One region of the [Rhizobium] kunmingense genome, then DNA from elsewhere that is predicted to be linked to it. Evidence: riboswitches for the same ligand, from Rfam matches in the RefSeq annotation. Region 1 holds a riboswitch; each other region holds the start of a gene.
What was found. A riboswitch is a leader RNA that binds a small molecule or an ion and turns the genes downstream of it on or off. The one in region 1 is predicted to bind cobalamin.

Region 1 (7,552 bases):
AGGCACTGCGGGAGGCACTTATTGAGGTTGCCACGGCAAGTCGAAAGGAGGAGGGCTGTATTGCCTTTGACATGCATGTCTCACGCGAAGAACCGGCAGTCTTCCTTGCCTTCGAGCGCTGGTCCGACGATGCGGCGATCAAGGCGCATTTCGAGACGCCCCATTTCAAGGCGATCGTAGCACGCAGCGAAGAACTGCTGGCGGAGCCGATGGAAGCACATTTTGCGCGACAGATCGTGTGAAATGATTATTTCGAATGGCACGGCGGCCACTAATCAATTGTTCGGTCGCCGTGTCCAGTTGTCATGTCGGTCACCGAACGCCAGGGCCATCAAGGCTTACGGTTTGGCGTAAAGCGCGATGACTTCTTCCAGAAAGAGTTTGCCCGTCACCGGTAACCCGGGCTTCAGCCACGCAGCGGCGATCGGTAACGGTGGTGGCGCTGGCGTCACAGGGCGGTAGGAGATGCCGGAGCGCGGTTGCCGGGACAATCCTTCCGTAACAAAGCCCAGACCGGCGCCCGCCGCGACAAGGCCGGAAAGCGTGGTCATCGGGGTCACTTCCTGAACGATCCGCGGTGTCACGCCATGCGAGTGAAAGAGCGCGATCATCCGATCGTAGATGCTGGGGCCGATACGGCGCGGTGCGATCAGCATGGGTTCGCCGTCGAGCGCGGCAATCTCGATCACATCCGTCGCTGCGAGTGGATGGCTTTCCGGCAATGCCAGCACAAGCGCTTCGCCCGGTAGCGCGTGTGTCTCAAGATCGGGATGCTCGAGCGGCGGGTGCAGAATGGCGAGATCGATGCTACCCGTGGCCAATGCCGTTTCAAGCGACGGCGAATTCATTTCGGCAAGCTCGACATCCACATGGGGATGACGGCGGCGAAATGCCTGCAGAGCCTGCGGAAGCAGTCCATAAAAGGCTATCACCGTAAAACCGAGTCGCAATCGTCCGACATCGCCACGCGCTGCCCGGAGCGCCTGTTCCCTGGCAACGCGCGCATTCTCGATTGCCCTGCGGGCCGGCTCCAGAAAGGCTTGCCCGGCGGGCGTCAGCGCCACGCTGCGACGGTCCCTTGCGAAAAGATCCGTCCCGATCTCGTGTTCAAGCACGCGGATACGCTGACTGAGCGATGGTTGCGTGAGATGCAGTCGCTCTGCGGCGCGACGGAAATGAAGCTCCTCCGCCACCGCGACGAAACAGGCCATGGCTCTGATATCCATATAGCTCCCTGATGCGAAACGCCTATCACAGAACATTATATTCCAATTGGATGCCGATCAATGAGGCGACTATCTCTTTTCGCAACGAACCTTGAACACACAGGAGAGTGCATCATGGCGATCTCGCAATTTTTCCCGACCACAGCTATCGCCGCTGCGTCGATGACGTTGGCAGCGCAGGTGTCCGCTCAATCGGTGGATGTTTTGGCTGGCATCTCGGCGGGCCGGGTCGCGGTGATCTCAGATGGAGACTATGTGGCCAAGACCTACGCCGACACCATCCTTGCGCCACCAGACGCCGGATACAAGGATACTCTGACCATTCTCTCCATCACCGATGGCAAACTGACGCAAAGCGCCTTGCCCGTTTCGAACTCGGTGACAGCAGCCCCGGAAATTCTGGAACTGACACCGGATGGCAGGACCGCTTTTGTGGCCGAGCGTCTTGGCGAACGTCCCACCGGCGCGACGACAGTAAAGGAACTACCGGCGGGCAATCGGATTTTCGCCGTCGATCTCGGCGATCCAGCCCATCCAAGGCTTGCGGATACGGCCGAAATCGACGTCAATCCGGAGGGGCTGGCGGTCAGCCCGGATGGCCGCCGGGTCGCCGTGGTCGCCAACTCGGCCGATGAAAGCCTACTGCATATTCTGGAATTCATGGACGGCGCCTTCGGGGAGGCCGCGCGCTTTCCGCTTTCAGTAGAGCGATGACCTGAGGACTTCGGCCTCATCGATAAGGCCGATCTCGGGGGTGCTGGAAACGACCGCATATGCGACCTCGCCGAGTTGCCACCACGCTGCTTCCGCATCGGAAAGATTGACGCCGGTGATCGCTTCGACCGAGAAACTGCCAGGCCTGCCTGCGAATACAGAGATGAGCGTGCCTTCCGCTGTCCGCACAGCTGCCTCGACGCTTGGGCCAAACTCTGACGGGAACACCTGGACATCGACGACCTGCCAATCGTCCGGGAGCTCTGGCATGGCTATTGCGGTTGCGGCGCGAATTTCGTCGCGATCGTAGGCCTTCACCTCTGGCTGGGATTGCATGCCGGCGCGAACCAAGGATGTCCGATGCGCGCGGATGGCCTGCTCGACGAAGGCGGGGGGATGCGCAGACGCGTTTACCTCACGGGTTCCGAGAGATGTGTTGGCAAACCAGCCCACCGAGACAAGCAGACCGACGGCCGCGATCTTCTGGAAGGTCGCCCACATGCGCGCATCCGAAAGCCCGGTCTCAAGCCGGCGAGCAGCATGCCGGGTCTGCGGTGTGCAACTGGCATTTTCCATCGACATGGCAAGCTTCAGGGTCGATCGAACGGTGAGGTCCGTCATGACACGGGTGGCTGCGTCCGGATTTTTCGACAGGAAGGATTCGACACGCACGCGCCCAGCCGGATCGATTTGGCCATCGACATAGGCGTCCAGATCGGCTTCGGAAATAGGTACGGTCTCAGTCATTGCCGCCTCCAACGATGTGTAGATGGATGGGATTTCTCGGAGTATTCTCAAAATCGCGCAGCGCCGCCCGTGCTCGCGAGACCCGAGACATCAAGGTGCCGACAGGAACATCGAGAAGCTCTGCAGCCTGCTGATAGGACATGTCCTCGATCGCGATCAGGTGAAGCGCTTCGCGTTGATCTTCCGGCGGAGTGTCGAATGCGGACCGAATTTGTGCGAGGCGAACACCATGCTCCTGATGGGCAGGATGGGATGTTTCAATCTCGGCGTTTACGGCCATCTCCCGCCGTGTGCGGGATAAAGAGCTTCTGACACGATCGATATGGGTGTTGTGAAGGATAGACAGAAGCCAATTGCGCAGGTTGGCGCCGCGGCGGAAGCTCGAGCGCCGCTCATACGCGCGTATCAAAGTGTCGTGGACGAGGTCCTCGGCATCAGCCGGATTGCGCGCAAGCGAACGCGCATAGCGCTTCAATGCGCTGAGTTGGCCTAGAACGTCGAACATGCGTCTCCTGTCATCCATGATCAGATATACGGAGCCAATTTTCTTTTGCTTGCATGGTGCGACGAAAAAAATCGACTGCGGTTGATAGGAGCCTGCTCAGAACCGTGAAATCGACTGCCACCTGGAAATTTTTCGATTGGCGTTGCAATTTTTTCCGGGTGGGCTCCGTATACTCCAGCATGAGACACATTCACCAGCTAGCCCGGCCGCATTTATTGGCTCCAAAAATATGCCACAAGCTCGATGGCGCGGTTCAACGCACTCGATCAGCCCGGACCCATTGAGCCTTGGCCGGCACCAACGCCGATCCCTTTCCCCTACGAAGCGAGACCGTCGATGACAGCGACCAAGGATAACTTTTTCAAGCCGGGTAGAGACGAAGATGAGCCTGCCTCGAATAGAGCGCCCGGAGCACTGGATATCGTGGAAGCAGAGGCGGCGGCGCGGGCGGAGAAGACCAAGCGTCTGCGCGAAGCCCGACTACAGTCCGCGTCATCGAGTTCAGGCCGTCCCTAAACGACTTGCGGATTTTGCTCATCAGCCTCGCGATTGATATTTTCACGCTCTTCAGTGCTTAGCACCCTCGGATGTTTTTAATGCAGGAAATCACTGCCCCGATCGTCAATTTTCTGAACGAATACCCCGAGTGGGCCGCAATCGTGGTTGGGCTGACAGCCTTCTGCGAGTCTCTGTTCATTGTCGGCGTGCTCTTCCCGGCTACTCCTATTCTGCTCGTCGTCGGTGGGATGCTTGCGGCGGGTACTGCCGATCCAGCTCCCGTGCTCGCTGCTGCCATATTCGGGGCCGTCACGGGTGACATCGTTTCCTATCTGATCGGCAAAAAATCAGGCCGGCGCATCACGTTCAGCCCGGCAGCGAAGCGGCATAGGACAAGCATTGCGAAGGCCCGTGTTTTCTTTCGGAAGCATGGGATGCTCGCAGTGTTCATGGGGCGGTTCTTCGGGCCGCTGAGAGCGACTGTACCGTTTGTTGCTGGTATGATGCATATGAAACAAGCGAAGTTCCAAGCGGCCAACATCGCCTCGGCCGTTATTTGGGCGCTCGTCATGCTGATGCCCGGGTGGATGGCGGTTGAAGGATATCAATCCCTGTAGCGAGGTGACCACTCTGTTCACGCAGCGAGTTACGCGCACATAATGCAACGATGTCGCGTAATTAGCCCTACGTCATGAAGATAGAGCGTTGATAAGCGTAAGCACATTTAACGGACTTGAGGGGCGATACCCATCAGGAGCTGCGAAAAACGCAGGCTTGGGCGTAGCGCGGAGTAACTTCCGCCGATAGCATGGCCGGATCATAAGTACCTATTACCCAAGTCGAGTAATCGAGCGATAATGATATTGGAAGTGACGTATGAAAGCTGCCCCCAACACTGCCAAAGCCATGTCCGAACATTGGAATGGGCGGGCAAACCGCTTCAACAGTGCGGCATCGCACAAGCGTAACTATGACGATTGGAAAAGCGTGTTTTCGGCGGCGCTTGAGGGAGATGCCCGGACCGCAATCGATCTTGGAAGCGGCACGGGTGCGTGCGCATTGTTGCTCGCGGAGCTGGGCCATCGGGTCATCGCAGTGGATGGTTCAGAGGGGATGTTGTCTCACGCCCGTCAGGATGCCGAGGCCCGTGGCCTCGACCTGACCTTTGTTCATTCGACGATGGACGATGCCGAAATTCCTGACGCAAGCGTTGATATCGTTACTTTGCGCAATGTTCTCTGGACGCTTGAGAACCCCGCGGGTGCGCTGTCCCTGGCTAACCGCATCCTGAAACCGGGTGGCAAGCTTCTGGTTTCAGACGGCCTATGGTTCCTACATCGCGACAACGACAGCGCGGCCGAGTTCGGCAACGAACTGCCCTTTTTCAATGGCCTGACGGATATTGATGCGCGTGCACTGCTGCACGAGACCGGTTTCGGCGAGGTGCAGTCCTGGAAGCATCTCTTTGAGACGCATCCCTATGGTGCCGTCTATGACGACAGCAGCCGCATGATCGACTATTTCGTGCTGACCGCGACAAAGCCGTCCTGATCCGCGACGCAGGCTTGCGCAACGGTCTCAAGCCTGTATAGCTTGCCGCCGTCGGTTCCCGAAAGGGACGAACAGGGAATTCGGGACGGAGCAATCCGTCAAACGAAACTGCCCCCGCAACTGTAGGCGGCGAGCATCCTTTCATCGGCCACTGGGCGATTGTGCCCGGGAAGGCGAGAGGAGGCGTTGACCCGTCAGTCAGGAGACCTGCCGACATCGAGTAACGTAACGCCGGCGGGGTGTCCGGAGGAGGAAGCGGATGTTTGCAGCGTCTTTGCGTGCTGTTCCGAATGGCGGTGAAAACCGGCAGGCGGATTTTCCGTGCCATCTTGATGATCCCCGATCGGGTCCATTTCACTGACCGGAGATTGATCATGACGAAACTCAAGGCAGCTCTTGCCTTCTCGGCCCTCCTGTTCGCCAGTTCCGGCGCCTATGCCGGCTCAACCACATATCCGCTCAAGATCAGCAATTGCGGTCAGGAACTGACCTTCAACGCTGCGCCGAAGAGCGTCGCTGCCGTTGGCCAGTCGACGACGGAAATGCTGTATGCACTTGGCCTTGGCGACAAGGTTGTTGGCACGTCGGTCTGGTTCAACGAGGTTTTGCCGGAGTTCAAGGACGTCAATGCCAAGGCTCCGCGTCTGGCAGACAACCATCCGGGCTTCGAGGCCGTGGCGGCCAAGAAGCCGGAATTGGTGACGACCCAGTTCGAGGTTCATGTCGGCCCGCAGGGCGTGGTCGGCACGCGCCAGCAGTTCAACGAGCTTGGTATCAACGTCTACGCCATGCCGGCGGATTGCGTCGGCAAGGACAACCTTTCGGGCGGTGACGGCGCACGTAAGACGCCATTCTCGATCGATACAGTTTACCGCGCCGTCGATGAACTCTCGACGATTTTCGATGTGCAGGACCGCGGCAACAAGGTTGAAGAGCAGCTTCGTTCACGGGTCGACGCGGCTGCGGCCAAAGCCAAGGCACTCGATCTGAAAAACGTCTCCGCGGTCTTCTGGTTCTCGAGCGCCGACATCGAACTCGATCCCTTCGTTGCCGGTCAAAAGGGCATTCCGGGCTTCATCATGAACACGCTCGGCGTGAAGAACGTGGTAGAGAGCGATGAGGAATATCCATCCGTTGGTTGGGAAACTATCGCCAAGGCCAACCCGGATGTCATCATCATCGCACGTATGGATCGCCGCCGCTATCCGGCCGATGACTATCAGGTGAAGCTCGATTACCTCAAGAGTGACCCGGTGACCCGCGAAATGAAGGCCGTCAAGGAGGGCAGCATTGTCGTGGTCGATGCTCATGCCGTCCATGCGGGCATTCGAATTCCAGCCGGTATCGAGGCTGTCGCCGACGCGCTTGAAGACATCAAGGGCAAGCAGTGACGGATATCGTGGTCGAGCGGAACGGACAGATTCCCATACGCCGGATCGGTTATCTGATTGGCTCCGTTCTCCTGCTCCTCATTGCCATCGCGTTGGGCGTCTCCGTCGGGGAGACGTCCATGCCGATCCATCTTGTCGGCCAGACATTGGTCAACAAGATGTTTGGCGCAACCTATCTCGTTGATCCGATCGATGCGGGTATCATCTGGAACTATCGGCTGACGCGCGCCATCGTGGCGGCCTGCTGCGGTGCGTCGCTGGCCGTGTCCGGCGTGGTTCTGCAGGCCATGCTGCGCAATGCGCTGGCCGACCCCTATATTCTCGGCATCTCCGCCGGTGCTTCAACGGGTGCGGTCACCATTCTGATCCTCGGCATCGGCGGTGGGCTTCTTTCTCTGCCCATCGGTGCCTTTGCCGGCTCGCTGATTGCCTTTCTGCTGGTCATCATGCTGGCGCGCGCCGCAGGTGGCGGTGTCGGCATCCAAGCGACCGGACTTGTCATTCTCGCCGGCATTGCCGGTTCGCAGCTCTTCAACGCACTGACCTCGTTCATCATCACTCGTTCCGCTAATGCCGAGCAGGTGCGCGGTGTGATGTTCTGGCTGATGGGGAACCTCAGCGGCGTGCGCTGGAACGATGTATTTCTTGCTGTCCCGATCGCCATTCTGGGTGTCTGCGTCTGCATATGGCATCGCCGGGCACTCGATGCCTTCACTTTCGGCGCAGACTCTGCGGCCTCACTCGGCGTGCCGGTTCGCAAGGTACAGGCGATCGTCATCGGAACGGCGGCGATGATAACCGCAGTCATGGTCAGCATCGTCGGTTCGATCGGTTTCGTCGGCATCGTCATACCCCATGCCGCCCGCTTCCTCGTCGGGCCACGCCACGCCCGGCTCCTGCCGGTCTCGGCACTGATGGGA
Region 2 (7,552 bases), 670 kb from region 1:
GAGCAGGGTAAGGCCGGTAAAGACACGGATGGTGAGCTGCTGCTCGTTGGGTTTCAGTGTCGCCCAGGACGGAATGTCGTTGGAGAGCGGCACCTTTTCCGGCAGCCAGAAATTACTGGTCAGCCGGTTCCAGACTTCGAGATCCTTGTCGTCCTCGATACGGTTCCAGTTGATGGCGCGGATAGCGGCGGCGGGTTTGACGGCGATGTTCATGGTGTTGGTTCCTGAAGGAAACGGCGAGGCTGCGGCATAGTCCCTTCGCCCCGTTTACGGGGAGAAGGTGCCGGCAGGCGGATGAGGGCAGAGGCGGACACCGATCTCAAATCAAAGTGCACACGATACGCAGCCCTGCACTTCCGTGCCGGTCAGCGCCATCTGGCGAAGGCGGATGTAATAAATTGTCTTGATGCCCTTCTTCCACGCATAGATCTGCGCCCGGTTGATGTCGCGGGTCGTGGCGGTGTCGCGGAAGAACAGCGTCAGTGACAGGCCCTGGTCGACATGCTGGGTGGCCGCCGCATAGGTGTCGATGATCTTCTCGGGCCCGATCTCGTAGGCATCCTGATAGTAATCGAGATTGTCGTTGGTCAGATAGGCCGCCGGGTAATAGACCCTGCCGATCTTGCCCTCCTTGCGGATCTCGATCTTGGAGACGATCGGATGGATCGAGGAGGTCGAGTGGTTGATATAGGAGATCGACCCGGTCGGCGGCACGGCCTGCAGGTTCTGGTTATAGAGCCCGCCCTCCATCACGGCGGCCTTCAATTCCTGCCAGTCCTCCTGTGTCGGGATATGAATGCTCGCCTGTTCGAAAAGTTCGGCGACGCGTTCCGTAGCCGGCTTCCATTCCTGTCCGGTGTATTTATCGAAATACTCACCGGAGGCGTATTTCGAGTTCTCGAAACCTTTGAAACTCTGGCCACGCTCGACCGCCAGCCGGTTCGACGCCCGGATGGCGTGATAGGTCACCGTGTAGAAATACATGTTGGTGAAATCGACGCCTTCTTCGGAGCCGTAGAAGATCCGTTCACGGGCGAGATAGCCATGCAGGTTCATCTGGCCGAGGCCGATCGCATGACTGTCCGCATTGCCCTTGGCAACCGAAGGCACCGAGGTGATGTCGCTCATGTCGGAGACCGCCGTCAGCGCCCGGATCGCGGTCTCGATCGTTTTGCCGAAATCGGCACTGTCCATCGCTGCCGCGATATTGAGCGAGCCGAGATTGCAGGAAATATCCTTGCCCATATGCTCGTAGGAAAGATCGGCGCCATAAGTGCTGGCATCGCTGACCTGCAGGATTTCGGAGCACAGATTGCTCATGGTGATACGCCCGGCAATCGGGTTGGCACGGTTCACCGTGTCCTCGAACATGATGTAGGGATAGCCGCTTTCGAACTGGATTTCGGCGATCACCTGGAAGAATTCGCGGGCCTTGATCTTCTTCTTTTTGATCCGGCTGTCGGCAACCATCTCCTCGTATTTTTCCGTCACCGAGATCTCGCTGAACGCGACGCCATAGACGCGTTCCACGTCATAGGGCGAGAACAGGTACATATCCTCGTTGTTCTTGGCGAGTTCGAACGTGATGTCGGGCACCACGACGCCGAGCGACAGCGTCTTGATGCGGATCTTTTCATCTGCATTCTCGCGCTTGGTATCGAGGAAGCGCATGATGTCGGGATGGTGGGCGTTGAGGTAGACGGCACCCGCGCCCTGACGCGCACCCAGCTGGTTGGCGTAGGAGAAGGAATCCTCCAGCAGCTTCATCACTGGAATGACACCGGATGACTGGTTCTCGATCTGCTTGATCGGTGCTCCGGCTTCGCGAAGGTTGGTGAGCGACAAGGCGACACCGCCGCCGCGCTTGGAAAGCTGCAGCGCCGAATTGATGCCGCGCGCGATGCTCTCCATATTGTCTTCGATCCGCAGCAGGAAGCAGGACACCAGCTCGCCGCGCTGCTTCTTGCCGGCATTGAGAAAGGTCGGCGTCGCCGGCTGGAAACGGCCGGAAATGATTTCGTCGACCATATCGCGGGCAAGCGCCTCGTTACCGCGCGCCAGCGCCAGCGCCACCATGCAGATACGGTCTTCGTAACGCTCCAGATAGCGTTTTCCGTCAAAGGTCTTCAGCGTGTAGGAGGTGTAATATTTGAACGCGCCGAGGAAGGTGGGGAAACGGAATTTTCTCTCATAGGCATGGTCGAACAGGTCGCGGACGAAATTGAACGCATACTGGTCCAGAACCTCCTGCTCGTAATAGCCTTCCGTCACCAGGTAATCGAGCTTCTCCCTGAGATTGTGGAAGAACACGGTATTCTGGTTCACGTGCTGAAGAAAATACTGCTTCGCCGCCTCGCGGTCCCTGTCGAGCTGGATCCTGCCATTCTCGTCGTAGAGATTGAGCATGGCGTTGAGCGCGTGATAGTCGAGCCCGGCCTCGGCCGCCTTCATCGACGCTTTCGGCTGGGAAGAGGCGGAGGACTTCACGCTCCCATCCCGCATTGTAATAGAGCTTGTCGCGTCCAAAATCGTTCCAATCCGTGTTTGACGTGATCGACATCCTCCGCAGTGCCGAGAAGCTCGAACCGATAGAGTAGCGGCACCGTGCACTTGGCGGAGATAATGTCGCCGGCGCGGCCGAAGGCGGCACCGAAGTTTGTGTTGCCGGCGGCAATCACGCCGCGGATTTGCTTGCGGTTGTCCGCGTCGTTGAGAAAGCGGATCACCTGTTTGGGCACAGCGCCCCTGTTCTCGCCGCCGCCATAGGTCGGGACGATCAGAACAAAGGGGGCGTCGGCTGCGAGCGCATCATCGCTGTCGATCGGGATGCGTAGGGCGCCAAGCCCCAGTTTTTCGACGAAACGGTGGGTGTTTTCCGACTTGGTGGAAAAATAGATCAGGCCACCCATCCCGCTCACGCCATGGCGGGCAACAGGCTGCTGATCATGTCGGGGCGGAACCCCGCCCAATGCTGCTCGCCGGCGACTACGACCGGCACCTGCCGATAGCCGAGGCCCTGCACCAGCTCATAGGCTTCCGCGTCGACGGAAACGTCGACGACGCTGTAGTCGATCCCCTGGCGATCGAGCGCGCGGGTGGTCGCCGTGCACTGAACGCAGGCGGGCTTGCTGTAGACGGTAATCATCATGATGGTCCCTTGTTGATAGGCGCGACAAAGCACTCGGACATCCGCAGATGTCCGGGCAAATAACCTGAGATGAAGGCAGACGCTGACGCTTGCCGGACGCTTAAACGCCCGTCATTCGCGCTGACGTATATGGAAACTCGAACTCATGGACTTCACCCCGAAGTGGCTCATGCGGACTGCCGGGGAAGGCGCACGCACGGAAACATCCCGCACGCTCACGCTACCTTCCGGACACCCCGCCCGTGGACGTTTTCGCTTGAGGCAGGTCTCCTGGCTCGCGGGTCGTCGCATCCGATCCGCCTTCCCAACGCCTTATGCGTCAGTGGACAAATCGACCGGATGCTCGCCGCTTACAGTTGCGGGGGCAGCTTCGGCATTGCTCGGCCTTTCAGGGCCTCACGCACCGTATTCCCGTCTTAGCTTCCGATGCGAATCGGAAGAACCTCGAACACTAGATATAGTAGACGAGACGGAAAATCCGTCAACAACTATGAAGCCTCATCCTCAGGGAAGTTTCGAAATCTGCCGATCGCCACAATGACCGCCCGACAATCATTGCCTCCGCAGGCACTCCACCGGGAAAGCGCATGGAGGCCGCGTGTGGTCAAACGGCCATCGAGTTTTCCCTCTCGCCAGAGACGTGCGTCTTGTCGATCGCGGCAGCAAGGCAGAGACGTGAGAAAAAAGCATTTCCTTTGCGGCTCAGGATGGCGGCCCTTTCTCCGAAAAGGATCAATTGTGGAACATCGTTTCTCGTGGCGACTTTGAGCTTTGGTTAAGTTGCGCGCCAAACAAGGAGCCATTTGATGTTTGTCAAAGCCGTCACCAAAACCGTTTTCGGACTTGCCCTGTCGATCGCGACGCTGGCCGCCACCCAGGCCTCTGCCGATGCGACGCTGGATCGTATCAAGGGCCGCGGCAAGCTCACCGTCGGCGTCATCCTCTCGGGCGCACCGTTCGGCTTCATCGATCCGAAGTCGCAGGAGCAGAAGGGTTACAATGTCGATATCGCCAAGGCGCTGGCAGCCGATCTCGGCGTAGAGCTGGAAACGGTGACGGTGACGCCGCCCAACCGTGTCCAGTTCCTGCAGCAGGGCAAGGTCGATATCCTTATCGCCAACATGCAGTATACCGAAGAGCGCGCCAAGGTTCTCGACTACGTGCCGACACCTTACGACCGCGCCGGCGGTGCTGCCGTAGTGCGCAAGGACAGCGGCCTTAAGGACTGGGCCGACCTCAAGGGTAAGCCGGTCTGCATCTCGCAGGGCTCCAACTACGCGCAGCCGCTGGCGGAAGAATATGGCGCCGTCGTCAAGGGTCTCCCCAGCCAGCCGGAATCGCTGCTGGCGTTGCAGGGCGGCAATTGCGTCGCTGCAGTCCATGTCGGCGCGACCGTCGGCCTGCTGCTGGTAGACCGGGCTGACGAATGGAAGGACTATGCCATCCCCTTCCCGACCGAACTGATCCCGTCCGATAGCGTCATCTGGCTGCGCAAGGGCGAGGCAGACACGCAGACTGCACTTGATGAAGCCGTCAAGAAGCTGCATGCTTCCGGCAAGATGCTTGAGCTGGCCAAGGCCAACCGTTTGCTCAACACCAAGTATCTCGAGGAAGAGAACAAGAAGCTTTCCGCCGCCCAGTAAGCGGAAGCTGCGGTAAAGCCACATGCAGGATATGAACCTTACCAGCCTGTTCGTCGATCTGACGGGCAGGCTGGGCCTCAATTACGAGTTTCTGGCGACGGGCTACGAGGCGCAGATCTGGCGTGACGGGTTCATCACCACGCTCTATCTGGTTGCCGTCACCATTCCCGTCAGCCTGATTTTTGGCCTGATCTTCGCCGGCTGCCTCACCTCGGGCAGGCTGTGGCTTTCTGCACCCGTGCGCGCGTTCGTGGAACTGACCCGCAACACGCCGACGCTGGTGCAGCTGATGTTCAGCTTTCTCGTCCTCAACACCGTCGTCTCCAACCTGTTCGGCGGCGCCCAGAACAACCCGCTTTCGCCGTTCTTCTGGGTTGTGGCGGTCGTCGGCCTGCATATCGCCGCCCTCCATGCGGAAGCCATCCGCGCCGGCATCGAATCCGTGCCGGCCTCGATGATCGAGGCCGCGCGCGGCATGGGCTTCAGCCAGTTCGAAATCCTGCGTTACGTACAGATCCCGCTCGCCTTCCGGGCCTCTCTGCCGGCGATCGTCAACGGGCTGATCAACCTCGTCAAATCCACCACCGTCGGCAATGCCATCGCGGTCAGCGAAATCACCTATGCCTCGATCATGGTCTGGACGCAGCGCGACAATGTCGTGGAGCTGATGATCGTGCTTCTCGCCTTCTTCAGCCTGATTAATTTCGTCGTGGCCCGCATCGGCCAATGGGTGGAGCGCAGGCTCGCCATTTCGGGGTACGGGCTATGAGCATGACAGCGATACAGACACCCAGAAAAAGCAGCCTCGTACTGCGCTATGTCGGCTTCGTGGCCCTGCCGCTGCTGGTCGTCGTCTGGTCGTTGATCGACCTGTCGCTCGGCCGCGAACTGGTGGAGTGGATCCCCTATCTCGCCTCCGGCTTTTCGATGAACATCCTCATCGCCGTCTGCGCCATCACGCTCGGCACCACGGCCGGCGTGCTTTTGGGCCTGATGCAGCTCGCCCCCTACTGGTTCGTCCGCTGGCCGGCCGCAACCTATGTGCAGATCTTCCGCAATGCCCCGGCACTGGTGCTGATCTTCGCCACCACCTACATTTTCCCGTTCGAGATCGTCGTGTTCGGCAACTACCTGCCGTTTCCCGATTGGGTCAAGGCGGTGATCGGCCTTGCCATCCTCTCCAGCGCCTATATCGCCGAAATCACCCGTGGCGCCGTTCTGTCCATTCCCACGACACAGTGGGAAGCCACCAAGGGGCTGGGTTGTTCGCGCATCCAGGCACTCCGTTACGTCATCCTGCCGCAATGCGTGCGACGCTCGCTGCCGCCCTGGATGAATGTCGCCTCGTCGATGGCCATGGGCACCTCGCTTGCTTCGCTGGTCGGCGTGCATGAACTCATGCATGCGGCGACCGATGCCAGCACCGCCGTGCGCCGGCTCGATTTCACCATCATCGCCTATGTCGTGGTGATGGCCGCCTTTTTTACGCTTTGCTACCCGATTTCCCGCCTGACACGCCGCCTCGAACAGCGCTTCAATGCGGGCTGAAGGAATTTGATCATGACTACATCCGCCGACACCGCGATCGTGAAGCTGGAAGACGTTCATCTGTCCTTCGGCCAGACGCAGGTGCTGAAGGGCATCGACCTGACCATCAACAAGGGCGATGCGGTTTCGATCATCGGTCCGTCCGGATCGGGCAAGTCGACGCTCCTGCGCTGCATCAATGCGCTGGTGACGCCGCAGCGCGGCAGGATCACCGTTGCCGGCACGCGCGTGGACGAGCTGACGAAGGAAAGCGAACGGATCGAGTTGCGCAAGCGCGTCGGCATCGTCTTCCAGCAATACAATCTCTTCCCGCATCTGACCGTGCTCGAAAACATCGTGCTGGCGCCCACCCGCATTCTCGGCGCCGACAAAACCGCCACCGTAAAGCTTGCCCGCGAACTGCTGGAAAAAGTGCGGCTGTCGGAAAAGGCCGATGCCTATCCGGGCCAGCTGTCCGGCGGTCAGCAGCAGCGCGTGGCGATTGCGCGTGCGCTTGCCATGAAACCGGAACTCGTCCTGTTCGACGAAGTCACCTCGGCGCTCGACCCGGAAACCGTGGGCGAGGTTCTGTGGGTGATCCGCGACCTCATCCGCGACGGCATGACCAGCATTCTCGTCACCCATGAAATGCGTTTCGCCGAAGAGATCAGCGATACGGTCGTCTTCACCGAAAACGGCCTGATCGTCGATCACGGCTCGCCGCAGCAGATCTTTCACCATTCCGACAATCCGCGCATCCGCCAGTTCGTCGGCGGCCTGTCGGGCGGGCGCGGTTCGGTACGCGACGGCGAGGGAATTTGAGCATGGCCAACGCTCCGCTGACCAGCGCCTTTGCCGCAGCCATCGTCAATTCCGATCCCACCCTTGATCGCGCGGCCATGGATGCAGCCCGCACGGCGATCATCGATTTTCTCGCCTGCACGATTGCCGGTGCTGCCGACCGCACGACCGGCGTTCTTGCGAAGGCCGTCGGCGGGGATCTGCCGGGGAATGCGATCCTCGTCGGCAGCAATGGCAAGGCCGACCCGCTGGCCGCAGCCGTCGTCAACGCCTATGCCGGCCATGTGCTGGATTATGACGATGTTCATTCAAGCGTCCGCGGCCATCCGACAACGGTCATCGTTCCGGCACTGCTTGCGCTTGCTGCCGAGCGCCGGTTTTCCGCCGAAGCCCTTGTTGCTTCCTATGTGGTCGGACTGGAAGCGATGGCGCG
Region 3 (7,552 bases), on a different contig from region 1:
CGATACGCTCTGGGCGCTGGCCCAGCTCGGCGGCCGGTAAACCGTCAGTCTTTGGAGGGCGGGGTGAAGGCCGGATCGATGTTGGCTGACAGCCATTCCAAATCGGCGCCCGCCGCCTCCTTCATCGCCGCTTCCATGCGCCGGTAGCGGGTGAGAAGTTCCTCGCCGAATTCCGTCAGCCCCGCGCCACCGCCGCTTTTGCCGCCATGGCGGGTGGCGATCGACGGCACCTTGAACATCCGGTTGATCTCGTCGGCGAGAAGCCAGGCGCGACGGTAGGACATGCCGATCGAGGCACCTGCGGCGCGGATCGAGCCATGCTCGACGATCAGCTCCAACAGCTGCGCCTTGCCCGGTCCCAGCCGGACGCCGATATCGAAATCGATGCGAATCGTCGCCTTGCGGATATGGCTCATTCGGCGCGTCCCGAAGACCCGGCCAAGACCTTGCCGGGGTTCATGATCCCGGCCGGGTCGAAAGCCGTCTTGATCCGGTGCATAAGCTCCATCTCGATCGGCGAGCGGATATGGGACAGCTCGTCGCGCTTCAGCTGGCCGATCCCGTGCTCGGCCGAAATCGAGCCGCCGAGTTCAAGCACAACCGCATGGACGATCTCGTTGATCTCGCGCCAGCGATCGAGAAACGCCTGCTTGTCAGCACTCACCGGCTGGGAAATGTTGTAATGGATGTTGCCATCGCCCAGATGCCCGAAGGCGCAGATGCGGGCGCCGGGCATGGCGGCCATCACGCCCTTTTCCGCCAGCGCCATGAATTCCGGTATTTTCGACACCGGCACGGAAACGTCATGCTTGATCGAGCCGCCTTCCGGTTTCTGCGCATCCGACATGCTTTCGCGCATGTGCCACAGCGCCTTCTGCTGCGCCACCGACGAGGCGATCACGGCATCCTGCACCAGCCCGGCTTCAAACCCCTGTTCGAGCAGCGAATTGACCATCACTTCGGCGGTCTCCGCCGAATCCGAGGTCGATATGTCGATCAGCGCATACCAGGCATGCGGGCTCTCCAGCGGATCGCGCACGCCGTCGATATGGCGGCTGGTGAATTCGATGCCGATGCGCGGCATCAGCTCGAAACCGGTCAGCGCCGTGCCGCACAGGGTCGAGGCCTTGTCGAACAGCTTCAGCGCATCTTCGGGCGAGGCAAGCCCCGCCAGCGCCACCTGATGGCCGACCGGGCGGGGAAAGAGTTTCAACACCGCGCCGGTAATGATCCCGAGCGTTCCCTCCGCGCCGATGAACAGGTCGCGCAGATCGTATCCCGTGTTGTCCTTCTTCAGCCGGCGCAGTCCGTCCCAGATCTCGCCGGTCGGCAGCACCACTTCCAGCCCGAGGCAAAGCTGGCGCATGTTGCCATAGGCGAGCACAGCCGTTCCGCCGGCATTGGTGGAAAGATTGCCGCCGATCCGGCACGAGCCTTCCGAGCCGAGCGACAGCGGAAACAGCCGCTCGACCTTTTCCGCCGCCGTATGCACGTCGGCCAGAATGACGCCGCCATCGACCACCAGAACATTGGCGACCGGATCGACATCGCGGATCCTGTTCATCCGCTCCAGCGACAGCAGAATGTCGCTGCCGCCGGCGCGCGGCGTCTGCCCACCGACCAGACCGGTATTGCCCGTCTGCGGCACGATTGCGGTGCCCGTCTGGCTGGCAAGCGTCATGATGGCGGAAACCTCGGCCGTCGAGCCGGGTTTCAGAAGCATCGGCGACGACCCCTTGTAGAGGCCACGGTTTTCGATCAGGCGCGGCGCAAGCTCCGTCTGGTCGCGCACCACATTGGCTTCGCCGACGATTGCCGCAAAGCGGTCGAGCAGGTCCGCTGCCGGTGTCATCACGTCCATGCCTAAGTCTCCCCATCGCGTGGCGCTGCCGCGCGCGCCAGTCTGTCGTTGATCGCTTCGCCCAGTCCCCCGTCGGGAATGGCGGTAATGGCAATATGCGCCGCACCCGTGGCATCGGCGCGCTTCAGGTATTCGAACAGGTTTGCCGCCGCTTCCGCAAGGCTGCCGGATGGGCTGAGATCGAAAACCGCCTTGGCTTTCTCGATGCCTGTAACCTGCACATCATGAAAGCGGATCAGCGCCTCGCCCTCTTCGACGGATGTCGCATTCAGCCGCACCGCCGCCCCCGGCGCATAATGGGAGGCGAGCATGCCCGGCGCCTCGATGATCGCCGCCGGCCCCTCGCGCCGCCTGATCGCCCGGCCCGCAACGCTGGCGATCTCGTCGGCGGCAAGCCCGCCGGGGCGCAGCAGCAGTATCGTGCCGGTTTCGGGATCGACGCGGATGATCGTCGATTCGACACCCACCGGCGAAGCGCCGCCGTCGATGATCAGCTCCAGCTTCCCGCCGAGATCATCCATCACATGGCGTGCGCTGGTCGGGCTGATCTTGCCGGATGTATTGGCGCTCGGTGCCGCAAGCGGCCGGTCATAGGCGCGGATGAGGTCGCTGGCGAAACCGGCCGGGCAGCGCAGGCCGACCGTTTCCAGTCCCGCCGTCGCCAGCGGATGGATCGCGCTGCCGGGTTTCAAGGGCAGGATGATGGTCAGCGGTCCGGGCCAGAAGGCCTCCGCCAGCTTGCGCGACAGGGGATCGAACACCGCATAGCGCTCCGCCATGGCGATATCGCAGACGTGGCAGATCAGCGGGTTGAAGCGCGGCCGGCCCTTTGTCTCGTAGATCGTCGAGATCGCTTCCGCCCGCGTCGCGTCGGCAGCAAGCCCGTAGACGGTCTCGGTCGGAATGGCGACGGGAAGGTCAAGGCCGAGCACGCGGGTGCCTTCGCGGATCGCGCGTTCAGGTTCTGCTTTTATGTCGATGATTGCGGCTGTCATGTGCCGTCAATACAGCCTCGGGGCCGCGGCTTCAAAGCCTTTTGATGATTTCGCGTACGGTCGCATCCGGCGCGCCGAGCATCAGCACGTTGCGCATCGCCTCGCGCGGGTCGCTGGTCTGGAACAACAGCCCGTTCTGCCGGAAACTGCGGTCGATCTTCGCCCCTTGGCCGGCCTCGCCCTCGATCGCCACGGCGAAATACATGCGTGAACCGCGCGGATTGATCCGGGCAAAGAAGTCGTCCTCCTCGCCGATCTCGGAGAAGAAGTTGGCGATGTAGAAGGACCACGTCACCAGCGCTTCGGGAGAAAAGAACGTCCGCGCCGCCGTCACATGGCAATAGCCCAGATGCGGGCTGCCATCGAGCGTGCGGTGAAAGATGAGCTTCGGCAGGCTGATCGAGCGATGGAAGGTGTTGAGCCGCATATGCGTCGTCTCACCGGCGGTCTCTAGCTTGCGCCCGGTCTTCTCCGCCACCTCGTCATGGCTGAGATATCGGCGCTCGTCCGGTATCCAGATCGGCCGCGCGCGGGAAATCTTGCCGGTGCGCAGGAATTCCGAATGGGCGGTCGCGTTGCGCTGTGGCGCGGTAAACGGCCGCTGTCCATTGACCTCGTAATAGCGGATCTGTCCTGGCATTGTCCTGACTCTTCCGTTCTCGATCGCGGCGGATCGTATTAGTAACATCTTAACAGTGTCTTTCCGCCGCACAGCTTGCCGATCCGGCACGAAACAGGCCCCGTCGCCAATACAGTCGCCGATGTCGCAATGTCGCCTATGCGACAGGCGGCAGTCACGTTTAAATGCGATCAAGCTCATGGTGCCGCCTCGCTAGGGGAGGCGGAGAATTGGGAAGCCGGCGGGTCGATTGAGACCTTACCGGCGCTGCCCCCGCAACGGTGGCGGAGTTGAAGGCATGGCACGGGGGAAACCCCGAACCACTGGGACAGAGCCGAACGGCCGCTCGGGAAGGTGCCATGTCAGTCCTTTAGGGATAGCTCCGAAGCCCGGAAACCAGCCTGAGCCGGAGTGATGACCGATCGCGGTGGGCGTTCGGGACAGGAATTGGCGGAATGTGTAACCGTCGGCTTGTCCATGCCCCGTCGCTTGCCTGGAGTGCGAGGAAGCATATGGACATTCATAGTCAGGTTCTGCGGCAGCTTAAGAACCGCCGCGAAGGTTTCAGCCTTGAACAGCCGTTCTATATCGATCCGGATTACTACAAGCTCGACATGGAGATGATCTGGTATCGCGACTGGCTGTTCGTCGGCCATGACTGCGAGCTGGAAAAGGGCGGCATGTATTTCACCCTTCAGGTGGGTGATTACCCGGTCCTCGTCATCCGCACCCGCGAAGGCGATATCCGCGCCTTCCACAACACCTGCCGCCATCGCGGCCACCGCGTCTGCACCAAGGATACGGGTTCGGCGACGCGCCTTGTCTGTCCCTATCACCAGTGGACCTACCAGCATGACGGCTCGCTGATGTCGGCCCGCCATATGGGCGACAATTTCGACAAGAAGCAGTTCGGCCTGAAACCCCTCCACTGCCAGGTCGTCGCGGGCTACATCTTCATCTGTCTGGCGCAGGAAGCCCCGGACTTCGCGCCCGTGCGTGCCACGATCGAGCCCTACATGGCGCCGCACCGCATTTCCGAAACCAAGGTCGCCGCCAAGAATACGATCATCGAGAAGGGCAACTGGAAACTCGTCTGGGAAAACAACCGCGAGTGCTACCACTGCGCCGGCAATCACCCGGAACTCTGCCGCACCTACCCGGAAGCGCCGACCGCGACCGGCGTGCAGGGCGCCGGCGACGATCCGTTCATCTCCGAACACTGGAGCCGTTGCGAGGCCGCCGGCCTGCCGAGCACCTTCAACATGTCGCGTGATGGCCAGTTCCGCGTTGCCCGCATGCCGCTCGTCGAGGATGCCGAGAGCTATACGATGAACGGCCGCCCGGCGGTTGCCCGCTCGCTGTCGGAAGACGTGACGATCTCCCACATCGGCACGATGCTGATGTTCCACTATCCGACCACCTGGAACCACATGCTGGTCGACCATGCGATCTCCTTCCGCGTCATCCCGATCGGGCCGGAAGAAACCGCGGTAACCACCACCTGGCTGGTCAACAAGGAAGCGGTCGAAGGCGTCGATTACAATGTCGACGAACTCACCCATGTGTGGAACATGACCAACGACCAGGACCGCCAGATCGTCGAGGAAAATGCCTTCGGCATCCGCTCGCCGGCCTACGAGCCGGGTCCCTATTCGGAAGCCCATGAGGGCGGCGTCATGCAGTTCGTCGAATGGTACGCCAACTTCATGATCGACCGGCTGAAGGGCAAGGACGCGACGCTCTCGGCTGTCGCCTGACCGGTAAAAGTTCCATTGGAACAAAATCGGGGTGTTTCGCATTGTAGATCGCCAATCTACAGATGAGGAAACATCCCCGATGACCGCATTCCGCATGCGCCTTGCCACTGCGCTGACGGCGGCTGCCGTTCTGGCCACGAGTTTCATGCCCGCCGCCGCCATGCCGGCGGTTCAGGTCATGCCGGTTCCGGTTGCCTCTGCCGCCAATGCTGCGCAGGTAACGGAAGTCCAGTATCGCGACCGTGACCGCCGCAGCTATCGCCAGGATCGCCGCTACTATCGCCAGGGCTATCACAACGGCCATCGCGGCTATCGCGAGCGCCGCCGCGGCTATCGCTATCACAACGGTTACTGGTTCCCGCTTGCAGCCTTTGCGACCGGCGCGATCATCGGCGGTGCGATCGCCAACCAGCCGCGTGCCTCGGGCGGCAGCCACGTCCAGTGGTGCGCCAACCGCTACCGCACCTACCGCGCTTCCGACAACACCTATATTCCGAGCGCCGGCATTCGCCGCACCTGCGTTTCGCCTTACAGGTAAGCAACCGGCAGGTGATTGAATTGACGGGCGTAACGGAGGCGTGAACGCCACCGAAGCGCCCGTTAATCTGCGGTTCAGCGAGAAATTTCTAAGGCTGCTGCGAAATAGATTTCTGGAATGCGGAATACAGGAACGTTTGCAACGTTCTCTGCTCGTGTCTCAACAAGGGAATGGAGAGTTAAGAGATGACTCTGTTCAAGAAGATCGCAGTCGCCGCCGTGTCGGCCATCGTGCTTGCAGGCTCGCTGGGGTCCGCCCAGGCGCTGCCTTTGCCGGCAGTCCCGAGCGCCCCGGTGGCGTCTGACGTGACCAATGTCCAGTATTATCGCGACTACGGTCCTCCGCGTCGCTGGCGTGGCGACGGCCCGCGTCGTGGCTGGTATGGCGGCCATCGCGGTTACCGCGAGTCCCGTCGTGGCTATCGCCGCCACAATGACGGCTACTGGTACCCGCTGGCAGCCTTCGGCGCCGGCGCGCTGATCGGCGGTGCCATCGCCTCGCAGCCGCGCTATGTGCAGCCCGCACCGGCCCCGGTCTATCGCAGCAGCGGTGGCCTCAATCCGCGCCACTACGACTGGTGTGCCGGCCGCTATCGTTCCTACGACAGCTATTCCAACACCTTCCAGCCGTATAACGGCCCGCGCCAGACCTGCTACTCGCCCTTCTATTGATTAGGGCAGGCAAGGCCACGGCATGACATTCGAACCCGCGCTCCGCGAAATCACCGGAGCGCGGGTTTTTCGTTGCGGCTAAAGGATACCCACCCGCCGCAGCAGCCACCAGGCGGCGGCGACGGACAGCACGATCGCGCCGAAGGCGAAGGCGGTGCCGTGCAGGCCTTCGGCAAACGGCAGCGACGAGGTGTTCATGCCGAAAAAGCCCGTCACCAGCGAAGGCGGCAGCAGGAAGGCGGTCATCAGCGACAGGATGTAGAGGTGGCGGTTGGTTTCCGACGAAAGCTTGGAATCGATTTCCTCGTGCAGGAGCCGCGCCCGCTCCTGCAGCGCATAGACGTCGTGGTCCACCGCCTCCAGCCGGCCGATCAGGCGTGCCGCCGCATCGTCGAAGCCGGGCGGCATGTCGTCCTCGTCGGCCGCCATCGCGCGGCGCATCAGGGTCAAAACGGTGCGCAGGTGCCGATGCAGCCGCACGATGGTGCGCCGGACCGGCGCCAGCCTGCGCCGCTCGTCTTTCGGCGCGTTGTCGTAGACGAAATCCTCGATCAGGTTCAGTTCGTCGGTCAGCTCCATGACGAGCGAGATCATCGTCCGCTGGAACTCCGCCACCAAAGTCTCGAACACGTCGATCGGCCGGTGATAGCGTGCCGCGTTCTTCTCGACTGCTGACTTCAGCCGGTCTATCGAGCGCAGCGGCTGCAGTCGCGTGGTGATGATGATCCTGTCGGAGACGAAGAAATGCAGCCAGCCGATATCGCGGGTATCGCTGTCGAACTCCTTCTGGAAATCGATCATCGTGCCATAGACCAGCCCTTCGTCGAGAATGACCGCGGCATGGGTGTCGCGTGTCGTCAGCGCCGCAAGTGCGGGCTGCGTCAGCCCCGGCAGGCTTTCCAGAAACGCCGGCACGCGGCTGTCGGCAAGGTTCAGGTGCAGCCACAGAAAGCCGTCGGAAACGGTCAGCTCGTTGACCGTCGCCTCCAGCGGCAGCCGCACGCAGGAACGTGTCGGCGCATCGAAGCGATAGGCCCAGACGAGGCCGGGAATGGCGGGCGTCATCAGCGGCGGCGTGTCCATCGGCTTTCTCCAGCGGTCCGTGCCTGTC
Region 4 (7,552 bases), on a different contig from region 1:
CGCGCAGGGCGCAAAGATCCGCAATCGTCGCCTTCGATCCGACCAGCAGCACCAGATCGCAATCGCCGGGAATGACCTCCCCGCGCCGCACCCGGATAAGCTCGACATCCGGTTCGGCTTCCAGCGGATCGAGATCGTCGAAATTGGAAATATGCGGCAGGATCGGTACAGCGATACGGATTTTTGCGCCCGGCTTGCGGGCAAAGCTCTGGTTGAGGCCAAGCGCGTCCTCTGCCGGCAGCAGTGCCGCATCGGCGAAATGCGGCAAAAGGCCGATGGACTGCCAGCCGGTAAATCTGCCGATCATGTCCATGCCCTCGGCAAACAGCGCCGGATCGCCGCGAAACCGATTGACGATAAAGCCACGGATCATCGCTGCATCGTCGGCGTCTATGACGAGCTTCGTGCCGGCAAGACTGGCGATAACGCCGCCTCGATCGATATCGCCGATCAGTACCACGGGCACGTCGGCGGCACGGGCGAAGCCCATGTTTGCGATATCGTTGCTGCGCAGGTTGATTTCCGAGGCACTGCCGGCCCCTTCGACGAGAACGAGATCGGCTCTCTCCCGCAGTATCTCGAAGCTTTGCAGCACCCTCGGCAAAAGCTTCGGTTTCAGATGCTGGTATTCGGACGCCTTGGCATTGCCTTCCACCCGCCCCTGCACGACGACCTGCGAACCGATATCGCTTTGCGGTTTCAGAAGAACCGGGTTCATGTGGACGCTGAGGGGCACGCCGGCGCCGCGCGCCTGCAGCGCCTGCGCGCGGCCGATCTCGCCGCCATCCGCAGTGACCGCGGCATTGTTCGACATGTTCTGCGGCTTGAACGGCAGAACGCTCAGTCCACGCAAACTGAAGGCACGCGCCAGACCTGCAACGATGAGGGACTTGCCCACATCGGAGCCTGTTCCCTGGAACATCAGCGACTTTGCCGGCATCGGTCAGAACTCGATTCCGGCCTGGGCTTTGACGCCCGCCTTGAAGTGATGCTTGACCAGCGACATCTCGGTGACGAGATCGGCCGCCTCGATCAGCGCCGGCTTCGCGTTGCGGCCGGTGACGACGACATGCAGGTCCGGGCGGCGGGCAGACAAGCCGGCGACGACCTTTTCGAGATCGAGATAGTCGTAGCGCAGGGCAATGTTCAGTTCGTCGAGAATGACGAGACCGATCGTCTCGTCCGCCATCAGCTCGAGCGCCTTCTCCCACGCCTTTTCGGCTGCCGCGATATCGCGCTTCAGGTCCTGGGTTTCCCAGGTAAAGCCTTCGCCCATCGTATGCCAGACAACGCGATCGCCGAAGACGGCGAGCGCCGGCTGCTCGCCCGTCGACCATGCGCCTTTGATGAACTGCACGATCCCGACGCGGCGATTGTTGCCGAGCATGCGAAGCGCTAGCCCGAAGGCTGCGGTCGACTTGCCTTTGCCGGGGCCTGTATGGACGATGAGAAGACCCTTTTCGAGGGTCTTCTCGGCGACTTCCGCATCCTGAACCGCCTTGCGGTTCGCCATCTTGGCGCGATGGCGCTCCTCGGCGGTCTGATCGACGTCTTTCACTATGCTGCAAGCTCCCGGTTTGATCCGATGGATGCGGCCTCGCCGCTGCGAAGTTTCTGCCGCAATACGCCGGCCAGCGCGCCGAGAACAGCCCAGAAGACGAGGTTGGTTGCATAGACGGCATTGACGAAGCGGGCATGAAGCTCGATCGGCACGGCCGTCTCGTGCGTAGGCGGCAGCGGTGCACCGATGAGATGCGGGGCCACAAGAAGCACGATCGCCAGCGCCGCAAGAAGCGCCGAACGGCTATAGGCGAGAAGGCCGAGACCAATCGCGGTGCACACCACTGTCGCCGTCCACCAGACCTGGCGCGGCCCGAGTTCCGCCGCCGGCATGCCCGGCAGTTCCGGCGGCAGGCCAAGGCCGGGTGCCAGGCTGACGGTAAGGAAGCCGGCAATGCCGAACATCAGGCCGCCGCGCCATCCGCCAAACCCGCCGAGTGCCTCGGCGACAGCAATGGCAACGAGCGCGAAACCAACCGCAGAAAGAATATTGGCTGCAGCGGTGTAGATAAAGCGCTCCAGGCCATCTGCAGGCGCCCAGGCTTCCGCATCGTGATGATGGTCGGCTTCGGCAGGCGCGGCAGCACCGGCGGCCGGGGCCACGTCATGGGAGTGCCCGGCATCTTCCCCACCGGCAGTCTCAAAGGTTTCGGCCGCAAGAATGAGCGGCACCGTGGAAAAGCTCTGCATCACGGTCATCAGGAGACCGGACAACAGGCCGGCGATCACCGCCGCAAGGACGATGTTACGAAACAGCGACATATGGGAATTCCTCTTTAGTGGCAGGGAAATGCCAGCGAATGGCGCGTATCGTGAGCCGCGTTATGGACGACTTCCAGATGCGAGAAGCCGACAAAGCCGACGATGAAGAGACCGAGAACGGCCGACATGCCGAGAGGAAGGATTTTGGATGCGGAGACGCTGACTGCGCCTGCGGCGGAGCTAACCATGGATTTCGTCTTTCTGCCCTCCACCCGAGGGCTGTTTAAAATGCCGAATGTCCCTGGCAGGTCTCCTGGCTTGCGGATCTGGCGCCCTTGCCCGCCTTCCCGGATCTCTCCAGTGGCGTAACGGCCTGGTGGCCGTGTTGGGCAAAAGCTTTCCGCCTACAGTTGCGGGGGCAGCCGCGGAATTGACGAGCTTCGTCGCACCGCATTCCCTTGGGTAGCTCGTTGAAGCACCAAAGACACGATCACTATAAACAATTCGGTTGTCTCGGCAATCGGCTTTGCGACATTGACAGTTCACCACCGGAAAGCTTACTTGAACGGCATGACGGTCCCTTGCCGGCAACGGTCGGGGCTAAGAGAGAATGCGGTGCGGATGGCAATCATCCAATGCCGCGGCTGCCCCCGCAACTGTGTGCGGCGAGCCATCCTGCCAGAAACGCCACTGGAGACATCCGGGAAGGCAGGCAGATGGTGACGACCCGCGAGCCAGGAGACCTGCCGTTCAAAAATTGCGCTTTTCCGGCGGGGTGCTCCGGGCGAAGCTTTCTTTCCACTGCAGGATGGCTCGTCCGCCTGTTGCGCACCCCGATTGTAGACAGACCGGCGGTATGCGGCCCGATGACGAGTGACGTGCGAAAGAACGATGGCGAAACGGCCGCCGGTGAAGCAGACGTGACGATCTTCGTCTGCACCAATTGTCGTGAGGCGACCGACAGTCAGGCCCGTCCAGGTGTTGGCCTGATCGAGGCGCTGCGCATTGCTGCCGAAGGCAAGCCGCTCGCCATCAAGCCCGTCACCTGTCTCGCCAATTGCGACAAGAGCCCGAGTGCCGCCTTCAACCACCGCTCCGGCTGGTCCTATGTCTTCGGCCACCTGTCCAACGACAATGCCGACGACATCGTCACCGGCGCGATGATGCTGGCTGAGGACGAGCGCGGCTTTCTTCCCCTTCGCGGCCGCCCCTCCTGCCTGCGCGGCAAGGGCATGACGGCCCGCATTCCACCCTTTCATCATCACGAGGACATGCCTTCATGAACGTCAATTCCGGCACCAAGTTCGACAAGGTTCCCTGCACCGTCATCACCGGCTTTCTCGGCGCCGGCAAGACGACGCTGATCCGCAACCTGATCGAAAAACTCGACGGAAAGCGGCTGGCGATCATCGTCAACGAATTCGGCGATGTCGGTATCGACGGCGAAGTGCTGAAGGGCTGCGGCATCGAAAGCTGCCCGGATGACAACATCATCGAGCTGGCCAACGGCTGCATCTGCTGCACGGTTGCCGACGATTTCGTTCCGGCGATCGACCAGATCCTCTCCCGCGAGCCGCGCGTCGATCACATCCTCATCGAAACCTCGGGCCTTGCTCTGCCGAAGCCGCTGGTTCAGGCCTTCCAGTGGCCGGACGTGAAAGCGCGCGTCACCGTTGACGGCGTCATCGCCGTGGTCGACGGCTTGGCGCTGGCCGAGGGCCGTGTCGCCGATGACCACCACGCATTGGAAGCCCAGCGTCAGGCGGATGCTTCCATCGATCACGACGATCCGGTGGAGGAGGTCTTCGAGGACCAGGTTGCCTGCGCCGACATGATCGTGCTGACCAAGACCGACCTTCTGGACCAGGCCTCGCTCGCCGCCGCCAAGGGCCGCATTCAGGCGCATCTGCCGCGTGCGGTAAAGATAGTCCCGGCTGCCAATGGCGCCGTCGATCCGGGCGTGCTGATCGGTCTCGGCCTTGCCGTCGAGGACGACATCGACAACCGCAAGACCCACCACGACGAGGAACACGACCACGATCATGACGATTTCGACAGTTTCGTCATCGATCTGCCCACTGTTTCGGATGCCGAAGCCTTGGCCGACCGCATTTCCGCCACGGCGGAGGCGGAAAACGTGCTGCGCATCAAGGGCTTCATTGATGTCGCGAACAAGCCGATGCGCCTACAGGTTCAGGCGGTAGGATCGCGGGTCAACCACTATTTCGACCGCGCATGGGGTGTTGACGAAACGCGCCGGAGCCGTCTGGTCATCATCGGTGAAAAGGGCTTGGACCGCGCTGCAATCGAGAAGATGCTGGCGGCCTGAAGGCCACCGGACCGGGGCAGGAAGGATGCATATACTCGCCACAACATCGTCGTCACTCGACGACCTGATAGAGCCGGTCGACCTTAACCAGTTGCCGGCCGACGTGGTGGTTTTGTCCTTCTCCGGAAGTGACTTGAACGGGGTTGCAGCAGGATGGGACGATGGAGGAAGTTCCATCGCCCTGACCAACCTTTCGGATCTGCGCCATCCGATGTCCGTCGATCTGTGGGCGGAAAAGACGGCTGCCCATGCGAAAGTCATCCTGCTGCGCATCCTTGGCGGCTACGATCGCTGGTCCTATGGCGTCGAAGAGCTGTCACGACTGGCGAAGCGCCGGAAAATCTCGCTGGCCATGCTGCCGGGCGAATGCAGCATGCGCGACGACCGGCTGGCTGCCGCATCCACGGTTTCCGAAGAAACGCTGGCCGATCTTCTGGCGTGCTTCCGTGAGGGCGGGCCGGCCAATATGCAGCTTCTGGCAAGCAAACTTGGCGCATTGGCAAAAGGCGAAGTGCGCCCTCTGCCCGCAGCAGCGCCTATGCCGAAAGCCGGATTTTACATGCCCGGCGCCGGTATCATCGCGCTTGCGGACCTCAAATCCGTCTTCCCGCCACAGGCGCCCCGGCTGCCCATACTCTTCTATCGCTCCATGCTGCTCGCCAATGATGCCGAGCCGGTCGATGCACTTTTTGCAGCGCTGTCGTCACGCGGTTTTGCGCCCATTCCAGTCTTCGTCTCAGGCCTCAAGGATGCCGAGGCGATCGCCTTCGTCGAGCAGACCATCGCAGAGCTTGCTCCCGCGGCAATCCTGACGACGACGGCCTTTGCCAGCAGCGCCGACGACAATGGCGAGACGCTGTTCGACCGCAGCGGCATTCCGGTTTTCCAGATCGTCGTCGCCACGACACGGCGTGAGGGCTGGGTGGAGGGAAGACGTGGCCTCAACCCAGCAGATCTTGCCATGCACGTGGTCCTGCCGGAACTGGACGGACGTATTCTCGCCGGCGCAATCTCCTTCAAGGATGGCGCAAACTCCGCCAATCTCGCCAACCGGCCGGAAGCGGATCGGGTAGAGCGGGTCGCCGAGCGCATCGCCGCCTTTGTTCGGTTGCAGCAGACACCGCGCGCCGAGCGAAAGATCGTCGTCCTGATGCCCGATTATCCGAGTGCTCCGGGCCGCACAGGCTATGCGGTCGGACTGGACGTACCGCAAAGCGTGCTGTCCATGCTGCACGGGCTTTCCATCGCCGGCTATTCGGTGTCCGATATTCCGGCAACGCCGCGCGAGCTACTCGACAGCCTCGATCGCAAGACGGGCGCCCTGCTGCTTGACGACTATAGTGCAGCCCCCGGTGCCGATGCGGCATGGGGCACAGCGGAAAACGACGGCGATCTCGAAGCCGGAGCCTATCGGTTCCGCGCCGCGGACTTCGGCAACGTCACGGTCGCCCTGGCGCCGGATCGTGGCCGCAATGCTGACCGCCGTGCCGATTACCACAGTCCGGACCTGCCGCCCCGCCATGCACTGATCGCCTTCGGCCAATGGATGCGCAACACGCGGGGCACGCATGCCGTCATCCATGTCGGCGCACATGGCACGCTGGAATGGCTGCCTGGAAAGACAGTCGCGCTGTCGAGGGATTGCTTCCCGGAACTGGTCACCGGCGGCCTGCCGGTGATCTATCCGTTCATCGTCTCCAACCCTGGCGAGGCAGCGGTCGCCAAGCGCCGGATTGCGGCTGTCACGATCGGCCATCTGCCGCCGGTTCTGACCGGCGCAGGCCTTTCAGACGATGAGAAAAAGCTGGAACTTCTGGTCGACGAATACGCCCAGGCAGATGGACTGGACCGCCGCCGCCGCGACCGGCTGGCAAAGCTGATCGTCGATGCGGCGCGTGACACGAATATCGCGACCGATGCCGGGGTTTCCCGTGACGACGACCCGGACACGGCGCTCGCCCGCATCGATGCCTTCCTCTGCGACCTCAAGGACTTCGCCATCAAGGATGGCCAGCACGTGTTCGGGACAGTCGCAGAAGGCGATGACGATCCGCTGCGCATCGCAAGCGCTGAAACGGAAAGGCAGGCACTGCTCGATGCGCTGGATGGCAGGCACATCCGCCCCGGCCCGTCCGGCGCGCCGGCGCGTGGCCGACGTGATGTGATGCCGACCGGCCGCAACCTCTTCGCAAGCGACCCGCGCACGCTGCCGACACCGACAGCCTTCGAGCTGGGCAAGCGTGCCGCCGACGAAATTCTTCGCCGCTACCTTCAGGATCATGGCGACTGGCCCAAGAACCTCGTCTTCGATCTCTGGGGCAGCGCTTCACTGCGAAGCGGCGGCGAAGAGGTGGCGCAGGTTCTGGCGCTGATCGGTGCAAAGCCGGTGCAGGACATGGCGACCGGGCGTATCACCGGCATAGAGGTCCTTCCCCCGGCACAGCTCGGGCGCCCGCGCGTGGACGTGACGCTGCGTATTTCCGGCCTGTTCCGTGACATGTTCCCGGCACTGATCGCCCTGCTGGATACCGCCATGCGGGCCATCGCCGCGCGCGAGGAAGCCCCCGGCGACAATCCGCTGGCGGAGGAAGCGCTGAAACTCGGTCATGCCCCGCCACGCATCTTCGGTTCGGCCCCCGGCACCTATGGCTCCGGCATCGAGGAAAAGCTTGCCGATGGCACATGGGCCGAGCGCGAGGAACTGGGCCGCATCTATCTCGATGCGACCAGCCACGCCTTTGGCGGTGCCGACGGCGAGGCCAGCCATCGGCCCGGCGAATTTGCCGGGCGGATAGGGTCGGCCGACCTGCTCGTCCATACCGGCGACGATCCCGGCCGCGACCTGCTCGATGGTTCCGCCGACGTCGCCTTCATCGGCGGCTTTGCAGCCGCCGTCGCAGCCCTGGGCGGCAAGGCGGACATGATCGCGCTCGACACGACCGATCCGGCAAGACCGAAAGC

Region 2: it holds a riboswitch for cobalamin, as region 1 does, so the genes downstream of both, nrdH (glutaredoxin-like protein NrdH) here and AC0JZ4_RS21155 (ABC transporter substrate-binding protein) in region 1, are expected to answer to the same signal.
Region 3: it holds a riboswitch for cobalamin, as region 1 does, so the genes downstream of both, AC0JZ4_RS01475 (aromatic ring-hydroxylating oxygenase subunit alpha) here and AC0JZ4_RS21155 (ABC transporter substrate-binding protein) in region 1, are expected to answer to the same signal.
Region 4: it holds a riboswitch for cobalamin, as region 1 does, so the genes downstream of both, AC0JZ4_RS06195 (CbtB domain-containing protein) here and AC0JZ4_RS21155 (ABC transporter substrate-binding protein) in region 1, are expected to answer to the same signal.

The regions. Positions count from the first base shown of each region.
Region 1 is NZ_CDRNXG010000002.1:580,495-588,046, forward strand. Features, by position in the region: gene AC0JZ4_RS21120 (putative quinol monooxygenase) at 1-242, shown strand, start outside; gene AC0JZ4_RS21125 (LysR family transcriptional regulator) at 339-1,226, opposite strand; gene AC0JZ4_RS21130 (YncE family protein) at 1,341-1,940, shown strand; gene AC0JZ4_RS21135 (anti-sigma factor family protein) at 1,926-2,687, opposite strand; gene AC0JZ4_RS21140 (sigma-70 family RNA polymerase sigma factor) at 2,680-3,210, opposite strand; gene AC0JZ4_RS21145 (DedA family protein) at 3,789-4,307, shown strand; gene AC0JZ4_RS21150 (class I SAM-dependent methyltransferase) at 4,567-5,241, shown strand; cobalamin riboswitch at 5,277-5,470, shown strand; gene AC0JZ4_RS21155 (ABC transporter substrate-binding protein) at 5,616-6,632, shown strand; gene AC0JZ4_RS21160 (FecCD family ABC transporter permease) at 6,638-7,552, shown strand, end outside.
Region 2 is NZ_CDRNXG010000002.1:1,248,092-1,255,643, reverse strand. Features, by position in the region: gene nrdF (class 1b ribonucleoside-diphosphate reductase subunit beta) at 1-213, opposite strand, end outside; gene nrdE (class 1b ribonucleoside-diphosphate reductase subunit alpha) at 325-2,451, opposite strand; gene nrdI (class Ib ribonucleoside-diphosphate reductase assembly flavoprotein NrdI) at 2,484-2,909, opposite strand; gene nrdH (glutaredoxin-like protein NrdH) at 2,915-3,148, opposite strand; cobalamin riboswitch at 3,392-3,610, opposite strand; gene AC0JZ4_RS24145 (transporter substrate-binding domain-containing protein) at 3,955-4,791, shown strand; gene AC0JZ4_RS24140 (amino acid ABC transporter permease) at 4,814-5,560, shown strand; gene AC0JZ4_RS24135 (amino acid ABC transporter permease) at 5,557-6,339, shown strand; gene AC0JZ4_RS24130 (amino acid ABC transporter ATP-binding protein) at 6,352-7,140, shown strand; gene AC0JZ4_RS24125 (MmgE/PrpD family protein) at 7,143-7,552, shown strand, end outside.
Region 3 is NZ_CDRNXG010000001.1:264,489-272,040, reverse strand. Features, by position in the region: gene AC0JZ4_RS01500 (DUF1217 domain-containing protein) at 1-40, shown strand, start outside; gene AC0JZ4_RS01495 (winged helix-turn-helix domain-containing protein) at 45-416, opposite strand; gene AC0JZ4_RS01490 (FAD-binding oxidoreductase) at 413-1,861, opposite strand; gene AC0JZ4_RS01485 (L-threonylcarbamoyladenylate synthase) at 1,864-2,856, opposite strand; gene AC0JZ4_RS01480 (DUF6656 family protein) at 2,888-3,496, opposite strand; cobalamin riboswitch at 3,658-3,894, shown strand; gene AC0JZ4_RS01475 (aromatic ring-hydroxylating oxygenase subunit alpha) at 3,988-5,232, shown strand; gene AC0JZ4_RS01470 (BA14K family protein) at 5,312-5,770, shown strand; gene AC0JZ4_RS01465 (BA14K family protein) at 5,956-6,441, shown strand; gene AC0JZ4_RS01460 (transporter) at 6,520-7,524, opposite strand.
Region 4 is NZ_CDRNXG010000001.1:1,239,968-1,247,519, reverse strand. Features, by position in the region: gene AC0JZ4_RS06210 (cobyric acid synthase) at 1-940, opposite strand, end outside; gene cobO (cob(I)yrinic acid a,c-diamide adenosyltransferase) at 944-1,558, opposite strand; gene AC0JZ4_RS06200 (CbtA family protein) at 1,558-2,322, opposite strand; gene AC0JZ4_RS06195 (CbtB domain-containing protein) at 2,337-2,510, opposite strand; cobalamin riboswitch at 2,549-2,760, opposite strand; cobalamin riboswitch at 2,820-3,027, shown strand; gene AC0JZ4_RS06190 (DUF1636 family protein) at 3,129-3,545, shown strand; gene cobW (cobalamin biosynthesis protein CobW) at 3,542-4,591, shown strand; gene cobN (cobaltochelatase subunit CobN) at 4,617-7,552, shown strand, end outside.